One region of the Mesorhizobium captivum genome, then DNA from elsewhere that is predicted to be linked to it. Evidence: predicted binding sites of a transcription regulator. Region 1 holds the regulator's gene; each other region holds the start of a gene.
The links. Region 1 encodes LexA, which represses DNA repair genes until DNA is damaged. Its sites were predicted from a motif close to TGTTCNNNNTGTGTTCNG; they were not measured.
Positions count from the first base shown of each region.

Region 1 (4,473 bases):
GGCCAATGGCCGTGTGCGGCTGACCATTGACCTCATCTCGACCGCGCATCCGACGCTGCGCTACGCGCCGGATCGCGTCAGGCTCTCGGCACGCAGGATTCCGCCCGATACGAAGGCAGGGTCGCTGGTGACAGGCTATGCACGGCTCTTGCCGCCGACCGGACCGGTCCGCCCCGAAAGTTATGACTTTTCCTTCGATAGCTATTTTTCCGGCATCGGCGGCAGCGGCTTTTTCCTCGGCGACCCGAAAGCCATTTCGACAACCGATCCTGCCCCCGGGGCGAGCATCGCCTCGGCGATCGAGAACGCGCGCGAAAACATTGCCGATCACATCAGAAGCACCGTCGGCGGACCTGAAGGCGAGATTGCCGCGGCGCTGATCGTCGGCGTTCGCGCCGGCATCCCCGAAGACATCAACGAGGCGATGCGGCGGACCGGCATCTACCACATCTCGATTTCAGGCCTGCATATGGCGCTGGTCGCCGGCACGATCATGCTTCTGCTGCGCGGCGCCTTCGCGCTGTTTCCGGATTTCTCTTCGCGGCGCCCGGTGAAGAAATATGCCGCTGCCATCGCGCTTGTCTCGATCGCCGCCTATCTCGTCATCTCCGGCGTGGTGGTCGCCGCCGAGCGAAGCTTCATCATGCTGGCCGTCATGCTGGTTGCCGTGCTGTTCGACCGCGCGGCGCTGACGATGCGCAACCAGGCGATCTCGGCCATCGCCGTCATCCTTGTGTCGCCACATGAAGTGGTCGGCCCAAGCTTCCAGATGTCGTTCGCCGCAACCGCCGCCCTTGTCGGCGCCTATGCCGGCTGGGCCGACTACCGCGCCGACAAAGTGAGGGCGCCGCCGGCAAAGCGTTCGTTCCTGCGGTTCCTGTCGCGAAAGCTGGCGGTCGGAGCGGGTGGCGCCGCCATGACCTCGATCATCGCCGGAAGTGCTACGGCGCTGTTTGCCATCTGGCATTTCCAGCGCGTCTCGCCGCTCAGCCTATTGGCAAATCTGGCGATCATGCCGATCGTCACGGTCGTGATGTTCCTTGCCGTCGCCAGCGCGGTGATGATGCCGTTCGGCTTCGATGGGCCTTTCCTCTATTTGATGGGCAAAGGCCTGACGGCGATGATCGCGATCTCGGCCTGGATTTCGCAATGGTCGCCGGTCGATGCCGTGGGGCTGATCTCGATCCAGTCGGTGCTGCTGGCAACAATCGCGCTCGTCATTGCCACCATGGCCACAACCTGGCTCAGGCTGGCCGCAATTCCTTTCGCAGTTGCGGCCTTGCTGACCATTCCGCAGGTGCGCACGCCGGACCTGCTGATCTCCGAGGACGCGAATCTGGTGGCCATGCCGATCGGCGGCGGCGAACTCGCCATCAACCGTGCCCGCTCCAACGAATTCACCACCGACAACTGGAAACGCGCGCTGAAGGCCGAGGCGATCGTGCCGCCGGAGACGTTCGCCAAAGACGCGCTCGACATAGCCGATCCCGTCGACCTGCCGCCAGGTTCGCCGTTCTATTGCACCGGTGACCTCTGCATCGGCCGGCATCCTTCCGGTGCGATCGTCGCGTTGGCGGAAAACCGCGAGAGTGCACGACCGGCCTGCGGCTTCGCTGATCTCGTCGTCATCAACGACGCCACGGCCTACAATCCTTGCCGCGATCCACGGGTTCTCGTCGTCACCAAGCGGCAGCTGGCACGCGATGGCAGTGCCGCCGTCTTCTTTGATCCGCAATCGGCAACGGCGCGGCCGGCTATTCAGTATGCCGTGCAAAAGCCTTACCGCCCCTGGCGCGAGCAACGACGGTATTCGCGCGAGGCTAGAGGGCTGGCGCCCCACAAGAAGCCCGAAAAGTCAGAGTCCAAGCCGCCCCAGCCAGTCAGTAGCGGCGAATGAGCCCGACGAGCTTGCCCTGAACCTTGACGCGATCGGGGCCGAAGATGCGGGTCTCATAGGCCGGGTTGGCGGCTTCGAGCGCGATCGAGGCGCCCTTGCGGCGGAAGCGCTTCAGCGTCGCTTCCTCGTCGTCGACCAGCGCGACCACGATCTCGCCCGGGCTCGCGGTGTTGGCGTTGCGGATGATGACCGTGTCGCCGTCGAAGATGCCGGCCTCGATCATCGAGTCGCCCTTGACCTCCAGCGCGTAATGCTCGCCGCCCGCGATCATGTCCGGCGGCACCGTGATCGAATGCGTCTGATGCTGGATGGCGTCGATCGGCACGCCGGCGGCGATGCGGCCCATCACCGGAATGGACACGGCCGAAACGGCATCGTCGTCATTGCTGGGCGTTGGCGCGCGCGAGGGCGCCGCTGGCTTGATCTGCCGGCCGAGATTGCCTTGGCCGCCCTGGATGACGCTTGGCGAAAACTTCCTGGCCGCATTGAGGCCGGGCGCGATCGAATCGGGCAGGCGCAGCACTTCCAGTGCGCGCGCCCTGTTCGGCAGCCGGCGAATGAAGCCGCGCTCTTCCAACGCCGTGATCAGCCGATGGATGCCCGACTTCGAGGCAAGGTCGAGCGCTTCCTTCATCTCATCGAAAGACGGCGGAATGCCGCTCTCCTTGAGCCGTTCGTGGATGAACATCAGAAGTTCATGTTGTTTGCGCGTCAGCATGGCTGCCCCCAACGGGTCCTGAAACCAGAATCAGAAAAACAAACCCAGAACAAACACTATCTGTTCCAGTTGTGTTCCGCAACCGTTTAAAGTTTAGTGAATGTGTTGACGTTTTGTTCAGCGTAACATCAGAACGCTGCATTCGGCGCCGGCCTCGGCCGTCGGGGCGAAGGGCTGGCGCACGATGAGGCCGTTGGCGTCGGCCAGCATCTTGAGCATCGAGGAATCCTGGACGCTGAACGGCGTCGCGACCAGCTGCCCCGCCTCCTCGCGCACGACGGCCCGCACATAGTCCTGCCTGAGATCGTTGGCGTGCATTGCGGCAGCCAGCCGCGCAGTGCGGATGTCCTGCCGATAGCTGCGGCCGCCGAGACGCGCCAGAAGCGGCTTCAGGAACAATTGCGAGCAGACAAGGCTTGCCACCGGATTGCCGGGCAGGCCGATGCAGCGGATGTTGCCAAGCCGGCCAAACATCAACGGTTTGCCGGGGCGCATGGCGATCTTCCAGAAATCGAGCTGCATGCCTTGGCCAGTCAGCACGTCGTGGATCAGGTCATGATCGCCGACCGACGCGCCACCGAGGGTGACGATGACATCGGCGCCGGCCTCGACGGCCTTTCCGACCAGAGCCGCGATCGCGTCATGGCGGTCGGCGGCGATGCCGAGATCGAGAGCGCGCGCGCCAACCGCCTGCGCGGCCGCAACGACGCCATAGGCATTGGACGAGATGATCTGGTCGGGGCCGAGTTCACTGCCCGGCGGCAGCAGTTCGTCGCCGGTGGCGATGATGGCAACCAGCGGTCGGCGCACTACGGTGAGGCTTGGATGGTTGGCCGACGCCGCCAATGAAAGCGCTGCCGGATCGAGCAGGCGGCCTTTTTCCAAGAGAACGTCGCCTTGCAAGAAGTCGAGACCGGCTCGCCGGATGTTGCGTCCTGCGGACGTCGGCTCGGTCACCTCGATCTGGCCGCCGCCGAGGTCGCGGACATTCTCCTGGATGACGATCGTGTCGGCGCCTTCGGGCACAGGCGCGCCGGTGAAAATGCGCACCGACTCGCCCTTGCCGACAGTGCCGGCAAAGCCACGCCCGGCGGGCGCCATGCCGATCACGGAGAGCCGCGCCGGCACCGAGCCCACATCCGCAAAGCGTGCGGCATAGCCGTCCATGGCCGAAGCATTGAAGGGCGGCTGGGTGCGCAGCGCCACCACCGGTTCGGTCAGAACCCTATCCGCCGCGTCAGCCAACGGTACGCTTTCGCCCGGCAGCGCAGTCGCGCCGTCCAGCAGGCGCTCGAGCGCCTCGGCGACCGGAACCAGCGCCATCTTAGGAACCCGCCTTGTAGTCGCCCGACTTGCCGCCGGTCTTCTCGACCAGCCTGATGCCGGAAATCACCATAGCGCGGTCGGCCGCCTTGGCCATGTCGTAGATGGTGAGGCACGCGACCGACGCCGCGGTCAGCGCCTCCATCTCCACGCCCGTCTTGCCGGTGACACGGGCAAGCGCGGTCACCTTCAGGCCGGGCAGCGCGCGGTCGGGCTCGATATCGACCGCAACCTTGGTCAGAAGCAACGGGTGGCAGAGCGGAACGAGTTCATGCGTCTTCTTGGCCGCCATGATGCCGGCGATGCGCGCGGTGCCCAGCACGTCGCCCTTCTTGGCGTCGCCGGCCAGGATCATCTCCAGCGTTTGCGGCTGCATGGTGACAAAACCTTCGGCGATTGCCGTACGCGTCGTCTCGGCCTTGTCGCCGACATCGACCATGTTGGCTTCGCCCTTGGTGCCAAGATGGGTGAGGACAGGCATCCTCAAACGGCCTCGGCCGGCGCCTTGCCGGTCAGCAGAAGCTGCGTTGCCGCG
Region 1 covers NZ_JAVIJB010000002.1:191,817-196,289, reverse strand. The annotation lists gene RFM40_RS02990 (ComEC/Rec2 family competence protein) at 1-1,897, shown strand, start outside; gene lexA (transcriptional repressor LexA) at 1,881-2,615, opposite strand; gene RFM40_RS02980 (molybdopterin molybdotransferase MoeA) at 2,733-3,938, opposite strand; gene moaC (cyclic pyranopterin monophosphate synthase MoaC) at 3,940-4,419, opposite strand; gene trpC (indole-3-glycerol phosphate synthase TrpC) at 4,422-4,473, opposite strand, start outside.

Region 2 (4,473 bases), on a different contig from region 1:
GAGCGGTAATTACGCTCCAGCCGGATGATGGTGGCGCCCGGAAAATCCTTGTCGAAGCGCAGGATGTTGTCGACCTCGGCGCCGCGCCAGCCATAGATCGACTGGTCGTCGTCGCCGACGCAGCAAATATTCACGCTCACGGGCTGTTCCGCGCCTGCCGGCGCGGGCCCTCCGCGGGGGCCTCGCAACGGCTCGGACGCCCGGTCGGGCTTGCGGCCTTCGGCCGAAATATCCCATTCATCACTGCGGACTAGTTGTTCCTCTTCGGGAACTGGCGGTCTGTAACGCCCCCCTTCTGTCCTATCGATAGTCGACTTCGAAGCGCTGGGGGTGCGGCCGCCCGGTGACCCGCTCCTTGGAACTCCTGGCCGCTGGGCCAACAGTCGCAGCCACATGTACTGCGCGGTGTTGGTGTCCTGATACTCGTCGACCAGGATGTATTTGAACTTGCGGTGATAGTCCTTCAGAACGTCCGGATAGGCACGGAAGATGCGGATCGGGTGATAGAGCAGATCGCCGAAGTCGCAGGTATTCAGCGTCTGCAGCCGTTCCTGATAGGCCTTGTAGAGCTGGCGGCCCTTGCCGTTGCCGAAGCTGCGCGCATCGCCTTCCGGAATCTCGTCCGGGCCGAGGCCCTTGTTCTTCCAGTTGTCGATCATCTGCGCGAACTGCTTGGCCGGCCAGCGCTTGTCGTCCAGGTTCTCGGCCTGGATCAGCTGCTTCATCAGCCGCACGACGTCGTCGGTGTCGAGGATGGTGAAGTCGGATTTCAGCCCGGCAAGCTCGGCATGACGGCGGAGCAGCTTGACGCCGATCGAGTGGAAGGTGCCGAGCCAGGGCATGCCCTCGACATTCTCCTCGCCGATCAGGATACCGATGCGCTGCTTCATCTCGCGCGCGGCCTTGTTGGTGAAAGTGACGGCGAGGATCTGCGAAGGGTAGGCCCTGCCAGTGGCAAGGATGTGGGCGATGCGCGTGGTCAGCACCCGCGTCTTTCCTGTGCCGGCGCCGGCCAGCACCAGGACCGGACCTTCAGTTGTTTCGACAGCGAGCCGCTGCTCGGGATTGAGGCCGTTGAGGTAGTCGACCGCGCGGTTCTGCGTGCTGCGGGCCGCCATGGCGCGCGCGGCAATGCCGGACGGGGCCGCGGGCCGCGCATTCGGTTCGTCAAAGAAGGGCATGTCTTCCGAAAAGCCGGACATCGCCCCCGAATGTAGTGATTCGGCAGCGAAAGGCCAGAAGCGTCTACGTTTTGTTCCATTTTTGCGCTGTTCCGGTTCGCTTGACAGGCGCTGCGGGTGAGGGAAAGCTGCCGACAGGGCAGGGACGGCATGCCGTTGCCTGAGAGGCGCCGCAACCGCGCAACAGTCGAAGGAGTATCGTCTTGGCTGTCACCATCACCTCCCTCGTCCTCCTCCTCATCGGCCTGGCGCTTGGCGGCGGCGGCATCTGGTTGGTTTCGCTGGGCGGCAGCTGGTACTATGCGATCGCGGGTCTCGCTTTCCTGGTCACCGCCTTTCTTATCTTCCGCCGCAGGTCGACGGGGCTCTGGCTCTACGCGGCGTTTGTGGTCGGCACGCTGTGCTGGGCGGTGTGGGAGATCGGCTTCGACTGGTGGCAGCTCGGCCCGCGCGGCGGCATCATTGTGCTTGTCGCACTTTGGCTGCTGACGCCATGGGTCAGACGAGCGCTCAAGGGCCCGGACGGGCGCGCCCCGCTGATCCTGGCGGTGCTGGCCTCGCTCGCGGTGGCCGGTTATTCGATGACCGTCGACCCGGAAGACATCGGCGGCACGCTCGACACCGACAAGGTGACACCGACTGCCAATCTCGGCGCCGATATGTTGGCCGGCGAATGGTATTTCTACGGCCGCACGCCGTTCGGCCAGCGCTATTCGCCGCTCGACCAGATCACGCCCGACAATGTCGCCAGGCTGCAGCCGGCCTGGACCTACCGCACCGGCGATGTGAAAGGTCCCGACGACATCGAGGAGACAACCTACCAGGTGACGCCGCTAAAGATCGGCGATTCGCTCTTCATCTGCACGCCGCACAATTTCGCCATCGCCGTCGATGCCGCAACCGGCAAGGAGAAATGGCGCTACGACCCGAAGATCAAGGTCGACAGCAATCGCCAGCACCAGACCTGCCGCGGCGTATCCTACTACGCCGATGCCAAGATCGCGACCGGACAGCCTTGCGCCGCGCGCATCTATCTGCCGACGTCGGATGCGCGGCTGATCGCGCTCGATGCCGCCAACGGCCAGGTGTGTTCGTCCTTTGCGGAAGGCGGGACGCTCAATCTGCTTGCCAACATGCCGTATCCGAAGTCGGGCTATTATTACTCGACCTCGGCGCCGCTGATCGTGGCCGGCAAGATCATCGTCGGCGGGGCGGTCAATGACAATTATTCAACCGAGGAGCCGTCGGGCGTCATCCGCGCCTATGACGCCGGCACCGGCGCTTTGCTGTGGAACTGGGATTCAGGCAATCCGGACCAGACGACGCCGCTGCCGGCCGGGCAAAACTACACCAACAACTCGCCCAACATGTGGTCGACAGCAAGCGCCGACGAGAAGCTTGGCCTGCTCTACCTGCCGCTCGGCAACCAGACACCCGACCAGCTCGGCATGGGCCGCAGCGCCAATGTCGAGAAATTCTCCTCCTCGATCACGGCGCTCGACCTCAATACCGGGCAGTTGCGCTGGGTGCGCCAGCTGGTGCATCACGACCTGTGGGACATGGATGTGCCGGCCCAGCCGACGCTGGTCGACATCACCTCGGCCAGCGGCGCGATCGTGCCGGCGCTGATCGGGCCGACCAAGCAGGGCGACCTCTATGTGCTCGACCGGCGCAGCGGCGAGCCGATCATTCCGGTGAAGGAGATGCCGGCGCCGGGCGGCGCGATCGAAGGCGACCACGCTTCGCCGACCCAGCCGAGCTCTGACCTTTCCTTCAATCCGAAGCCGCTGACCGGCGCCGACATGTGGGGCATCACCATGTTCGATCAGCTGCTGTGCCGGATCGAGCTTAGGAAACTGCGCTACGAGGGGCGCTATACGCCGCCCTCGCTGCAGGGTTCGCTGATCTATCCCGGCAATTTCGGCGTCTTCAACTGGGGCGGCGTCGCGGTCGACCCTGTGCGGCAGGTGATGTTCGGCATGCCGACCTATCTCGCCTTCATTTCGAAGCTCATTCCGCGCGCGGACGTGCCGCCGCCGGGCGACAACACCAAAGGCAGCGAGCAGGGGCTCAACCGCAACGAGGGCGCCCCCTACGCGGTGGTGCTGAAACCGTTCCTGTCGCCGCTCGGCATTCCCTGCCAGGCGCCGCCTTGGGGCTATGTCGCCGGCGTCGATCTCAGGACCGGTCAGATCGCCTACAAGCATCGCAACGGCACGGTCTACGACATGACGCCGCTGCCCCTGCCGTTCAAGGTCGGCGTTCCCGGCATCGGCGGGCCGATGATCACGGCCGGCGGCGTCGCCTTCCTGGGCGCGGCGGTCGACGACTATCTGCGCGCCTACGATCTCACCACCGGCCGACAGCTCTGGCAGGCAAGGCTGCCGGCCGGCGGCCAGTCGACACCGATGACCTACACGGTCGCCGACGGCCGGCAGTTCGTTGTCATCGTCGCCGGCGGCCACGGCTCGGTCGGCACCAAGCCGGGTGATTATGTGATGGCGTACACGCTGCCTAAGTAGTGACGCTGCGCCCGTCCGTTCAGAGGCCCAGATGGCCCCTCAGGCTGGGCACCTGGCCGAGCACCTGGTTGGTGAGATCTGGACCGGCGGCTGCTTCGGCCTGCTTGATCAGGGTCTCGCCTGCCTGACGGATCTGCGCCATGTCGAGGCCAGCCTCTTTCAGCACGGCGACGCCATTGATCAGCGCGCCGGCCTTTTCACCAAGCACGCCGCCAAGCGCGCCCTGCAGCGACGACAGCAAGCCGCCGCCCGAACCAGGCGCGGCGCCGGCGGCCATCACATCATATTGCTGGGCCAGCGCATCGGCGCCAGGAATCTTGTCGAAGAATGACGAAACGATGGTGCCTTCCGCTTCATGCTCGAGCACTGAAAAGATGGTGCCGACGACTTTCTCCGTGGTGGCCTGGTCGAGCCCTGCCTTTTGCGAGACGGTGTTCAAGATGTCCTGGACGTTCATGGCATTCCCCTTTTTGTCGCATGGATTGGCGAGCAGCATCGGCAGCCTTCCTTGCTTATGTGACAGCTCCATCAAGGCTTTCGGAAATGACCAAAATGTGATGGCTCGCCCCAAGGTGCTCATCGTGCTGCGACGCATGCGTTCGGGCGCACCAAATCGTCATCCGTCCGTGACTGGACCGTGCAAGCCTCAACCCTATCTTGCGCGTCAATCCTGTGCGGACGTCGAGGAGAGCCATGACCGAACGTGCCAGCAAGCCCGTCATCACCCAGGCGATGATCGACGCCTATGACGAGTACACGCATCTGACCCT
Region 2 covers NZ_JAVIJB010000018.1:7,902-12,374, forward strand. The annotation lists gene RFM40_RS16565 (ATP-dependent helicase) at 1-1,202, opposite strand, end outside; gene RFM40_RS16570 (glucose/quinate/shikimate family membrane-bound PQQ-dependent dehydrogenase) at 1,385-3,703, shown strand; gene RFM40_RS16575 (hypothetical protein) at 3,723-4,160, opposite strand; gene RFM40_RS16580 (dienelactone hydrolase family protein) at 4,397-4,473, shown strand, end outside.
Region 2: RFM40_RS16565 (ATP-dependent helicase) is a predicted target of LexA. The motif match lies at 1,254-1,271, and genes of this name have one in related genera.

Region 3 (4,473 bases), on a different contig from region 1:
GGCCGATCTCGACCTTGCCGCGCCCGGTGAATTCGGTGCGCAGCAGCTCATCCTTGTGCGCATCATCGCGGGCATAGGCAACCTTGCCGCCCTGGCGGATCGAGTAAAGCGGCGGCACGGCCATGTAGAGATGGCCGCCGCGGATCAGGCTCGGCATCTCCTGATAGAAGAAGGTGATCAGCAGCGAAGCGATATGGGCGCCGTCGACATCGGCGTCGGTCATGATGATCACGCGGTCGTAACGCAGGTCCTGGTCACGATATTTCGAGCGCGTGCCGCAACCGAGCGCCTGGATCAGATCGGAGATCTGCTGGTTGGCGGCAAGCTTGTCGTTGCCGGCGCTGGCGACGTTGAGGATCTTGCCGCGCAGCGGCAGCACCGCCTGGCTGGCGCGGTCGCGCGCCTGCTTGGCCGAACCGCCGGCTGAGTCGCCTTCGACGATGAAGAGCTCGGCCCCCGCGGCGGCGTTCTGCGTACAATCGGCGAGCTTGCCCGGGAGGCGCAGCTTGCGCACCGCGCTTTTGCGCGAGACTTCCTTTTCCTGGCGGCGGCGCACGCGCTCGTCGGCGCGCGCGATCACCCACTCAAGAAGTTTTGAGGCTTCCTGAGGATTGTCGGCCAGCCAGTGGTCGAACGGATCGCGGATGGCGCTTTCGACGATGCGCATCGCCTCGATGGTCGCCAGCCTGTCCTTGGTCTGGCCGACGAATTCCGGCTCGCGGATGAACACCGACAGCATTCCAGCGGCCGAGATCATCACGTCCTCGGTGGTGATGACGGAGGCGCGCTTGTTGCCGATCAGGTCGGCATAGGCGCGAAGGCCGCGCGTCAGCACGTTGCGGAAACCGGCCTCATGCGTGCCGCCTTCGGCGGTGGGGATGGTGTTGCAGTAGGAATTGAGGAAGCCGTCGCCGCCGAACCAGGTGACGGCCCATTCCAGCGAGCCATGGCCGCCTTGCCTGTCGCTTTTTCCCGCGAAGACCTCGCGGGTGACCTGGAATTCGTCACCGAGCGTGGCCTTGAGATAATCCTTCAGGCCGCCGGGAAAATGGAACTCGGCCTTGGCCGGGGTTTGATCCTTCTCCTTGATGAGCGACGGATCGCAGGTCCAACGGATCTCGACGCCGCCGAACAGATAGGCTTTCGAGCGCGTCATGCGGTAGAGCCGCGCCGGCTCGAAGGCGGCGCCCTTGCCGAAGATCTGCTCATCGGGATGGAAGCGGGTCTTCGTGCCGCGGCGGTTGTGGACCTCGCCGAGATGCTCGAGACCGCTGACCGGGATGCCGCGCGAAAAACGTTGGCGATAGAGCTGGCGACCGCGCGCGACCTCGACCTCGAGATGGTCGGACAGCGCGTTGACGACGGAGACGCCGACGCCATGCAGGCCGCCGGAGGTCTCGTAGACCTTGGAGTCGAACTTGCCGCCCGAATGCAGCGTCGTCATGATGACTTCGAGCGCCGGCTTCTTGAATTTCGGATGCGGATCGATCGGGATGCCGCGGCCGTTGTCGGTGACCGTCAGGAAGCCATCAGCCGAGAGTTCGACGTCGATGAAGGTGGCGTGACCGGCGACCGCCTCGTCCATAGAATTGTCTATGACCTCGGCGAAGAGGTGATGCATCGCCTTGTCGTCGGTGCCGCCGATATACATGCCCGGGCGGCGGCGCACCGGCTCCAGCCCTTCCAGCACCTCGATGTCGGCCGCGCTGTAGCTCTCGCTGCCGTCACGGGCGGAGGTCGAACGCTTCGCCGCCTGAACCAGCGGATCAGCAGGGCGCGAGGGCGCGCGCCCTTGCTGAGGCTGCTTTTCCTGATTGCCGAAAAGATCGCTGGTGTCGTCCATGCTGGCCATTAAGTCCGGTACTGCGAATCACTCCTCGATACTGCCACGCTTTTGGCGGGCGAACGAGTTCCTGTTCCGTTCAGGGATCAAAGTCTCTCTTATTCTAAAACCATTCGATAACCAAGCCGCCGGAAATAGGGCGGTCTCCATACGTTTGGATTCCTGATTCTTTAACAATGACGCCTAGCGTGAGAGGCAACAAACAAAAGACCGCGGGGCGTCAGGGGTTCGTTGTGAGGGGCAGGGCCATAACCATGATCGGCATCGCAGCCGTTTTCGGCGCGATCTCGATCTTTGCCGCGGATTTCTGGGTCAAAAGCCAGGCGAGGGCCCAATCCGAGCAAAAGGTGGCATCGATCGCGGCGCCGCAGGAGCCCAAGGTCGAGTTCAAGACCATCGTGGTGGCCAATGCTCCGCTGCGCTACGGTATGCAGCTCGATCGATCGCAACTCACCGAAATCCCGTGGCCGCAGGATTCCCTGCCGCAGGGCGCCTTCCCGACCATCGACAAGCTGCTTGCCGAAGGCAGCCGCGTCGTGCTGTCGCCGATCGAGGTCAACGAGCCGGTGCTGCTCACCAAGCTGTCGGGGCCGAACGGCCGCGCGACGCTCTCCAACCTGCTGTCGCCAGGCATGCGGGCCGTCACCATCCGCACCGATGAAATCGCCGGCGTCGGCGGCTTCATCACGCCGGGCGACCGGGTCGACGTCGTGCTGACGCGCGACGCGGGCGAAATCCAGGAAGTGGCCAAGAACGCCCAAGGGGCATCCGGCTCGACGGTCACGTCCGAGATCGTGGTTTCCGATGCGAAGGTGCTTTCGGTTGGGCAGGGCGCGGACGAGCGCAAGACCGAGCCGCAGATCGCCAATTCGGTGACCCTCGAGGTGACGAACGAAGGGGCGCAGAAGGTCGCGCTTGCTCGCACCGTCGGTACATTGTCCTTGTCCTTGCGGTCCGCCGCCGATGCCAGCGCCACCAGCAATGGGCTCACCACCATCTCCTCCTTCGGCGGTTCGGTCGCCGCGAGCGCAGAGGCAAGCGCCGCCTCGCTGGTCAATACGGTGGCGAAAGAGCCGGAAGAGCCAAAATTCAAGACGGTGATCGTGACGCGCGGCGAGAAGGTCGAGGAATACAAGGTTCCTTCGCGGGAGCCGCAGCAGCAATAGCCGGTGGGGACCGGTCGGGGACAGGGACAATGTTTGGGCTTGATGTGTTTCGGACGGCCAAGGGGCGGCGCCTGCTGCGCGCGATCGCGCTGGCCGTGCCTTTGGCGGTATTTGGCTTCGGCGCTTCGGCCTGGGCCGACAACGATGTCGTATACGTCTCAGCCAACAGGAACGCCTCGATCAAGGTCGCCAAAGGCAAACCCAAGACGATCATGACGAGCGCCGCCTTCTACCAGATCGTCATCGGCGATCCGGAGATCGCCAACGTCAACCCGCTGACCGACAAATCCTTTTATGTGCTGGGCAACAATCTCGGCACCACCGGCATCGCGCTCTTCGATCAGAACAAGCAGCTCGTCGGCACCATCGACATCGAGGTGACGCTGGATACCGACCAGCTCGCAAGCACCATCCGCGCCAGCGTGCCGGATGCCAAGATCAAGGTCGGTTCGGCCAATGGCCGCGTGGTGCTGTCGGGCGAGGCCGAGGATGCGGTCGCGGCCGAGAAGGCCAGCAAGATCGCGTCGCGCTTTTCCGGCAACGAGGAAGTGATCAACTCGGTCAACATCTCGTCCTCGCAGCAGGTCCAGCTCAACGTCCGCTTCGTCGAGATCAACCGCCAGGCGGGACAGGATCTGGGCGCCAAATACGGCGCCAACTTCGCCTTCGGCATCGGCGGCCGCGACGTCATCATCGATCCCGGCACCGTGCCGACGGCGGGTACCGGTGAGATCATCGGCCGGCTGCTCTCGAACGGCGTTTCGATCGACATCGCCATCAAGGCGCTGGAGGAGCGCGGCCTCGCCCGGCGGCTGGCCGAGCCGAACCTGATCGCCCGTTCCGGCCAGACGGCGAGCTTCCTCGCCGGCGGCGAATTCCCGATCCCGGTTTCGGAAGACAACGGCAAGATCAGCGTCACCTACAAGAAATACGGCGTCGGCCTGGATTTCACGCCGACCGTGCTCAAGGACGGGCTGGTCAGCCTGGACATCGCGCCGGAAGTGTCCTCGATCGACACTTCCGCTTCTATCGAAGTCAGCAGCGGCATCTCCATTCCGGCCTTCATCGTGCGTCGCGCCAAGACATCGGTCGACCTGAAGAACGGCCAGAGTTTTATGATCGCCGGCCTTCTGCAGTCGCAAAACGACATCACCACCTCGCGCCTGCCGGGGCTTGGCAAGCTGCCGGTGCTGGGTTCGCTGTTCTCCTCGAAATCCTATCAGCGACGCGAGACCGACCTGGTGATCATCGTCACGCCTTACCTGGTCAAGCCGGTCGATCCGTCAAAGAAGATGGTCGAGCCGACCGACGGAACGCGGCCGGCAAGTCCGGCCGATTATTTCCTGAACAACACCGAGGAAGTGGACGCCTCAGCGCCCAAGCGCCCCGTGGCGCTGGCCGACGGCAGCGCAGCCCGTCCGGTGGCCGCCACGACGTCCGGCCATTTCCTCGATCTGCCGAAGG
Region 3 covers NZ_JAVIJB010000010.1:142,520-146,992, forward strand. The annotation lists gene parE (DNA topoisomerase IV subunit B) at 1-1,843, opposite strand, end outside; gene cpaB (Flp pilus assembly protein CpaB) at 2,098-3,009, shown strand; gene RFM40_RS11600 (type II and III secretion system protein family protein) at 3,039-4,473, shown strand, end outside.
Region 3: parE (DNA topoisomerase IV subunit B) is a predicted target of LexA. The motif match lies at 1,909-1,926, and genes of this name have one in related genera.

Region 4 (4,473 bases), on a different contig from region 1:
CAAGGCTGCGCGGCCTTCCTGGTCGAGCGACTTCATTTCCTCGGCGATGTCACGGCGGTTGATGAGGCCGAAATGCTCGACGAGCTGGAAGGCGATGCCACGCGCGATGCCGGTGAGCTGCTCGGCATTCTTCAAGTCGATGAGCGGCTTGAGCAGCGACTCAATCTGGAAATTGACGAAACGCTCGGCGCGCGCCGCGACCTTGTCTCGCGCCGGCCCAGTGAGCTGTTCGTCGGCAAGCAGCACAAGCCGCGGCTTCAGCGCCTCGTCACCGGCGACCAGCGTGCCGATCGGTGCGCCAATCCAGCGCAATATGCCGTCCGAGCCCAATGCCAGATCGCCGTTGGCGCAGGCGGCAAAGCGCTCTGAGCGCGCCTCGAATTCCGTGCTGAGCGCCTTCTGGGCGGCGGTGCGCACCGCCTTGGCATCCTCGCCGCCGGCGCTCTGGTCGGCGGTGAAGCGGAATCCCTGCAGCTCGCCGACATGATGGCCTTCGACGAGGACGGTTCCGGTTGGGCTGATTTCGGCTTCAGGCATGGTATTTTCTCTAAGGCGCCGCATGAGGACGGAAGTCCTGCGGTCTACGAAGCGTTTCGTCAACCGCTCATGCAGCGCATCCGACAATCTGTCTTCGATTTCGCGCGTCTTTTCCTGCCAGTGTAGCTGATCGGCCAGCCAACCAGGTCGGTTGGAGACGAAGGTCCAGGTGCGGATCTGTGCGATCCGGTGCGACAGCGTGTCGATATCGCCATCCGTCGTGTCGGCTCGCCGCACCTGCTCGGCCATGTAATTCTCATCGACATGGCCATGGCGCGCAAGGTCCATGTAGATCGAGGCGATCAGGTCGGCATGCTGCGCGGGCGCGATCTTGCGGTAGTCCGGCAGCGCGCAGGCTTCCCAAAGCAGCGCCACGCGCTCCTTGCCGCTGGCAAGCGCGCGGATATCCTCGTCGCGCGACAGATGTTCCAGCGCCTGGGCGTCGACCACCGGCAATGCCCGGGTCAGCCCTTCGACCGGCGCGTTGGTCTCGATCGAGCGCTTCAGGGCATCGAGGCTGGTGAAATCGAAATCGGCGGTGCGCCACTGCAGCACCTTCACCGGGTCGAAGTCGTGTCCCTCGATCTTCTTGACCAGATCCTCGTCGAGCGGATCGACCTGACCGGTGACCCCGAAGGTACCGTCACGCAGATGCCGTCCGGCGCGGCCGGCGATCTGGCCGAGCTCAGCAGCGGTCAGGTTGCGGTACTGGTAGCCGTCGAACTTGCGGTTCTGGGCGAAGGCGACGTGCTCGAGATCGAGGTTCAGCCCCATGCCGATGGCGTCGGTGGCGACGAGATAATCGACATCGCCCGACTGGAAGATCTCCACCTGGGCGTTGCGGGTGCGGGGCGAGAGCGCGCCGAGCACGACTGCCGCGCCACCCTGCTGGCGGCGGATCAGCTCGGCGATGGCATAGACCTCGTCGGCGGAGAAGGCGACGATCGCCGTGCGCCGCGGCAGGCGGGTGAGCTTCTTCGAGCCGGCATAGGCGAGATGCGACAGCCGCGGCCGCGTCACCACCGAGATGCCCTTCAGCAGTTTCTGCAGGATGCCGTGCATGGTGGCGGCACCGAGCAGCAGCGTCTCCTGGCGGCCGCGCAAATGCAGGATGCGGTCGGTGAAGATGTGGCCGCGTTCCAGGTCGCCGGCCAACTGCACCTCGTCGATGGCGACGAAGGCCGCATCGGTCTCGCGCGGCATCGCCTCGACGGTGCAGACAGAATATTTCGCAGCTGCCGGAACGATCTTCTCTTCGCCGGTGATGAGCGCCACCTTGTGGGCACCGACTTTCTCGCAGACGCGCGTGTAAACCTCGCGGGCAAGCAGTCTGAGCGGCAGGCCGATGATGCCACTCTCATGCGCCACCATGCGCTCGATGGCGAGGTGGGTCTTGCCGGTGTTGGTGGGGCCGAGCACGGCCGTCACGTCGCGGCCCGAAAGGATCAGCGGGTGGGTGTGTTTCGGCTGGATGTTCATCGGCTGGGAAATGACGCTTTCTGCCGCTTGTTGTCGGGAACGCGGCGGTGCCGCCGCGTGTGACAGGCGACACATAGGGATTTCAGACGCGAAGCGAAAGCGGAATGTTCCCTGAAAAAATGGCGCGCCGACGGGCAAGGTCAAAATCTGCTGCCGATTAACCGTTGGAACGAGTCTGGAACGAATCGGCGACGAATCACTGACTCGGCATGATTCATGTTTTGTTCACGGCTATATGTGGATTTTTTGACACCGAGTCTCACCACATGCTGAATCCCGGAACTGGCCCGTTTCATGCTTGCTCGGGCGCGCTTCGAACGGCCGTTAACTTTTGCCGGCGAACGGTGGCGGCTTACGTGAGCGCGGTCGCCAAAGTTATGAAATGGTTGATCTTTCCTAATCGCCCCTTAATCATTACCACGCCGTTTCCGCTCCGCGCGTTAACTTTTCGGCCAAAGCCGGAACGAATCGGCGACGAATCAGCGATCTACGAACTTTCCCGTTTTGTTCACCTCTAGATATGGTGTTGTCCACAGCTTGCGCACCGAAAATTCACAGCTTGTAAGTGGGGTTCTGCACAGGACGCGGGGAGGCCATTAACCTTTCCGTGCCGAATTGAGGCATGCGTCACGCGTCCCGCCGGGAGCGCAGACAAAAACAGGTGGCCCGATTTCTCCGGGCCACCTGCCGTCGAAGAACATCAGGTGAAATAAGATCTCAGGTGAAATATTGGCCGCCATTGGCGCTGATGGTCGAGCCGGTGATGAAACCGGCCTCGTCCGATGCCAGAAAGACGACGCAGCGCGCGACCTCTTCCGGCTCGCCGAGACGGCCGATCGGGATCTGCGGGATGATGCGCTCGTTGAGCACCTTCTCGTCGATCGCCTTGACCATCTCTGTGGCGATATAGCCCGGGCAGATGACGTTGACGGTGACGCCGGCGCGTGCGCCCTCCTGGGCCAGCGCCTTCGAGAAGCCGATGTCGCCGGCCTTGGCTGCGGAGTAATTGACCTGGCCGGCCTGGCCCTTCTGGCCGTTGATCGAGGAGATGGTGATGACGCGGCCGAACTTGCGGTCGCGCATGCCGCTCCACAGCGGATGCGTCATGTTGAAGACGCCGGAGAGGTTGGTGTCGACAACCTCCTTCCACTGCTCGCGGGTCATCTTGTGAAACATGGCGTCGCGGGTAATGCCGGCATTGTTGACCAGCACCGAGACCGGGCCGAGATCGGCCTCCACCTGTTTGATGCCGGCGGCGCAGGCGTCGTAGTCGGCGACCGACCATTTGTAGACCGGGATGCCGGTCTCGGCCTTGAATTTCTGCGCCGCTTCGTCGTTGCCGGCATAGTTCGCGGCCACCGAATAACCGGCGCTCTTCAGCGCCACCGATATCGCCGCGCCGATGCCGCGCGATCCGCCCGTGACGATTGCTACCTTGGACATGAGGTTCCTCCCTTTTTGTCACTGAAGCGAATAGAGAGTAGCGAATAGCGAGTAGGGTTCTGCCGTCCCGTCGCGCGACGCGCCTTTTCTTCCCTATTCGCTACTCCCTATTCGCTATTCGCTGATCTCAGAGCGCCTCGACGCACATGGCGACGCCCATGCCACCGCCAATGCACAGCGTCGCCAGGCCCTTCTTGGCGCCGCGGCGGCGCATTTCATGGACCAGCGTGTTGAAGACGCGGGCGCCGGAAGCGCCGATCGGATGGCCGATGGCGATAGCGCCGCCATTGACGTTGACGATCGAGGGATCCCAGCCCATGCCCTTATTGACGGCGCAGGCCTGCGCGGCGAACGCCTCATTGGCCTCGACGAGATCGAGGTCCTTGACCGTCCAGCCGGCTTTCTCCAGCGCCCGCTTCGAGGCCGGGATCGGGCCAGTGCCCATGATCGCCGGGTCGACGCCGGCGGTCGCCCAGGAGGCGATGCGCACCAGCGGGGTGATGCCGCGACGCGCGGCCTCGGCCTCGGTCATCAGCAACGCCCCGGCGGCGCCGTCATTGATGCCTGAAGCATTGGCGGCGGTGACCGTGCCGTCCTTGTCGAAGGCGGGCTTCAGCTTGGTCATGGCGTCCAGCGTCGCGCCGTGGCGGATATATTCGTCCTGGTCGACGATGGTGTCGCCCTTCTTGCCCTTGATGGTGAAGGCGACGATCTCGTCCTTGAACTTGCCGGCCTTCTGTGCCGCTTCGGCCTTGTTTTGCGAGGCGAGCGCGAACTCGTCCTGGTCGTCGCGAGTGATCTGGAACTGACGGGCGACGTTCTCGGCGGTGTTACCCATGTGGTAGCCGTTGAAGGCATCCCAGAGGCCGTCCTTGATCATGGTGTCGATCATCTTGTAGTCGCCCATCTTGACGCCGGCGCGCAGATGCTGGGCGTGCGGCGAGAGCGACATCGATTCCTGGCCGCCGGCGACGATCAGCTTGGCATCGCCAGCGGCGATCTGCTGCATGCCGA
Region 4 covers NZ_JAVIJB010000003.1:7,670-12,142, forward strand. The annotation lists gene RFM40_RS04040 (helicase-related protein) at 1-2,016, opposite strand, end outside; gene phbB (acetoacetyl-CoA reductase) at 2,734-3,459, opposite strand; gene RFM40_RS04050 (acetyl-CoA C-acetyltransferase) at 3,587-4,473, opposite strand, start outside.
Region 4: RFM40_RS04040 (helicase-related protein) is a predicted target of LexA. The motif match lies at 2,182-2,199, and genes of this name have one in related genera.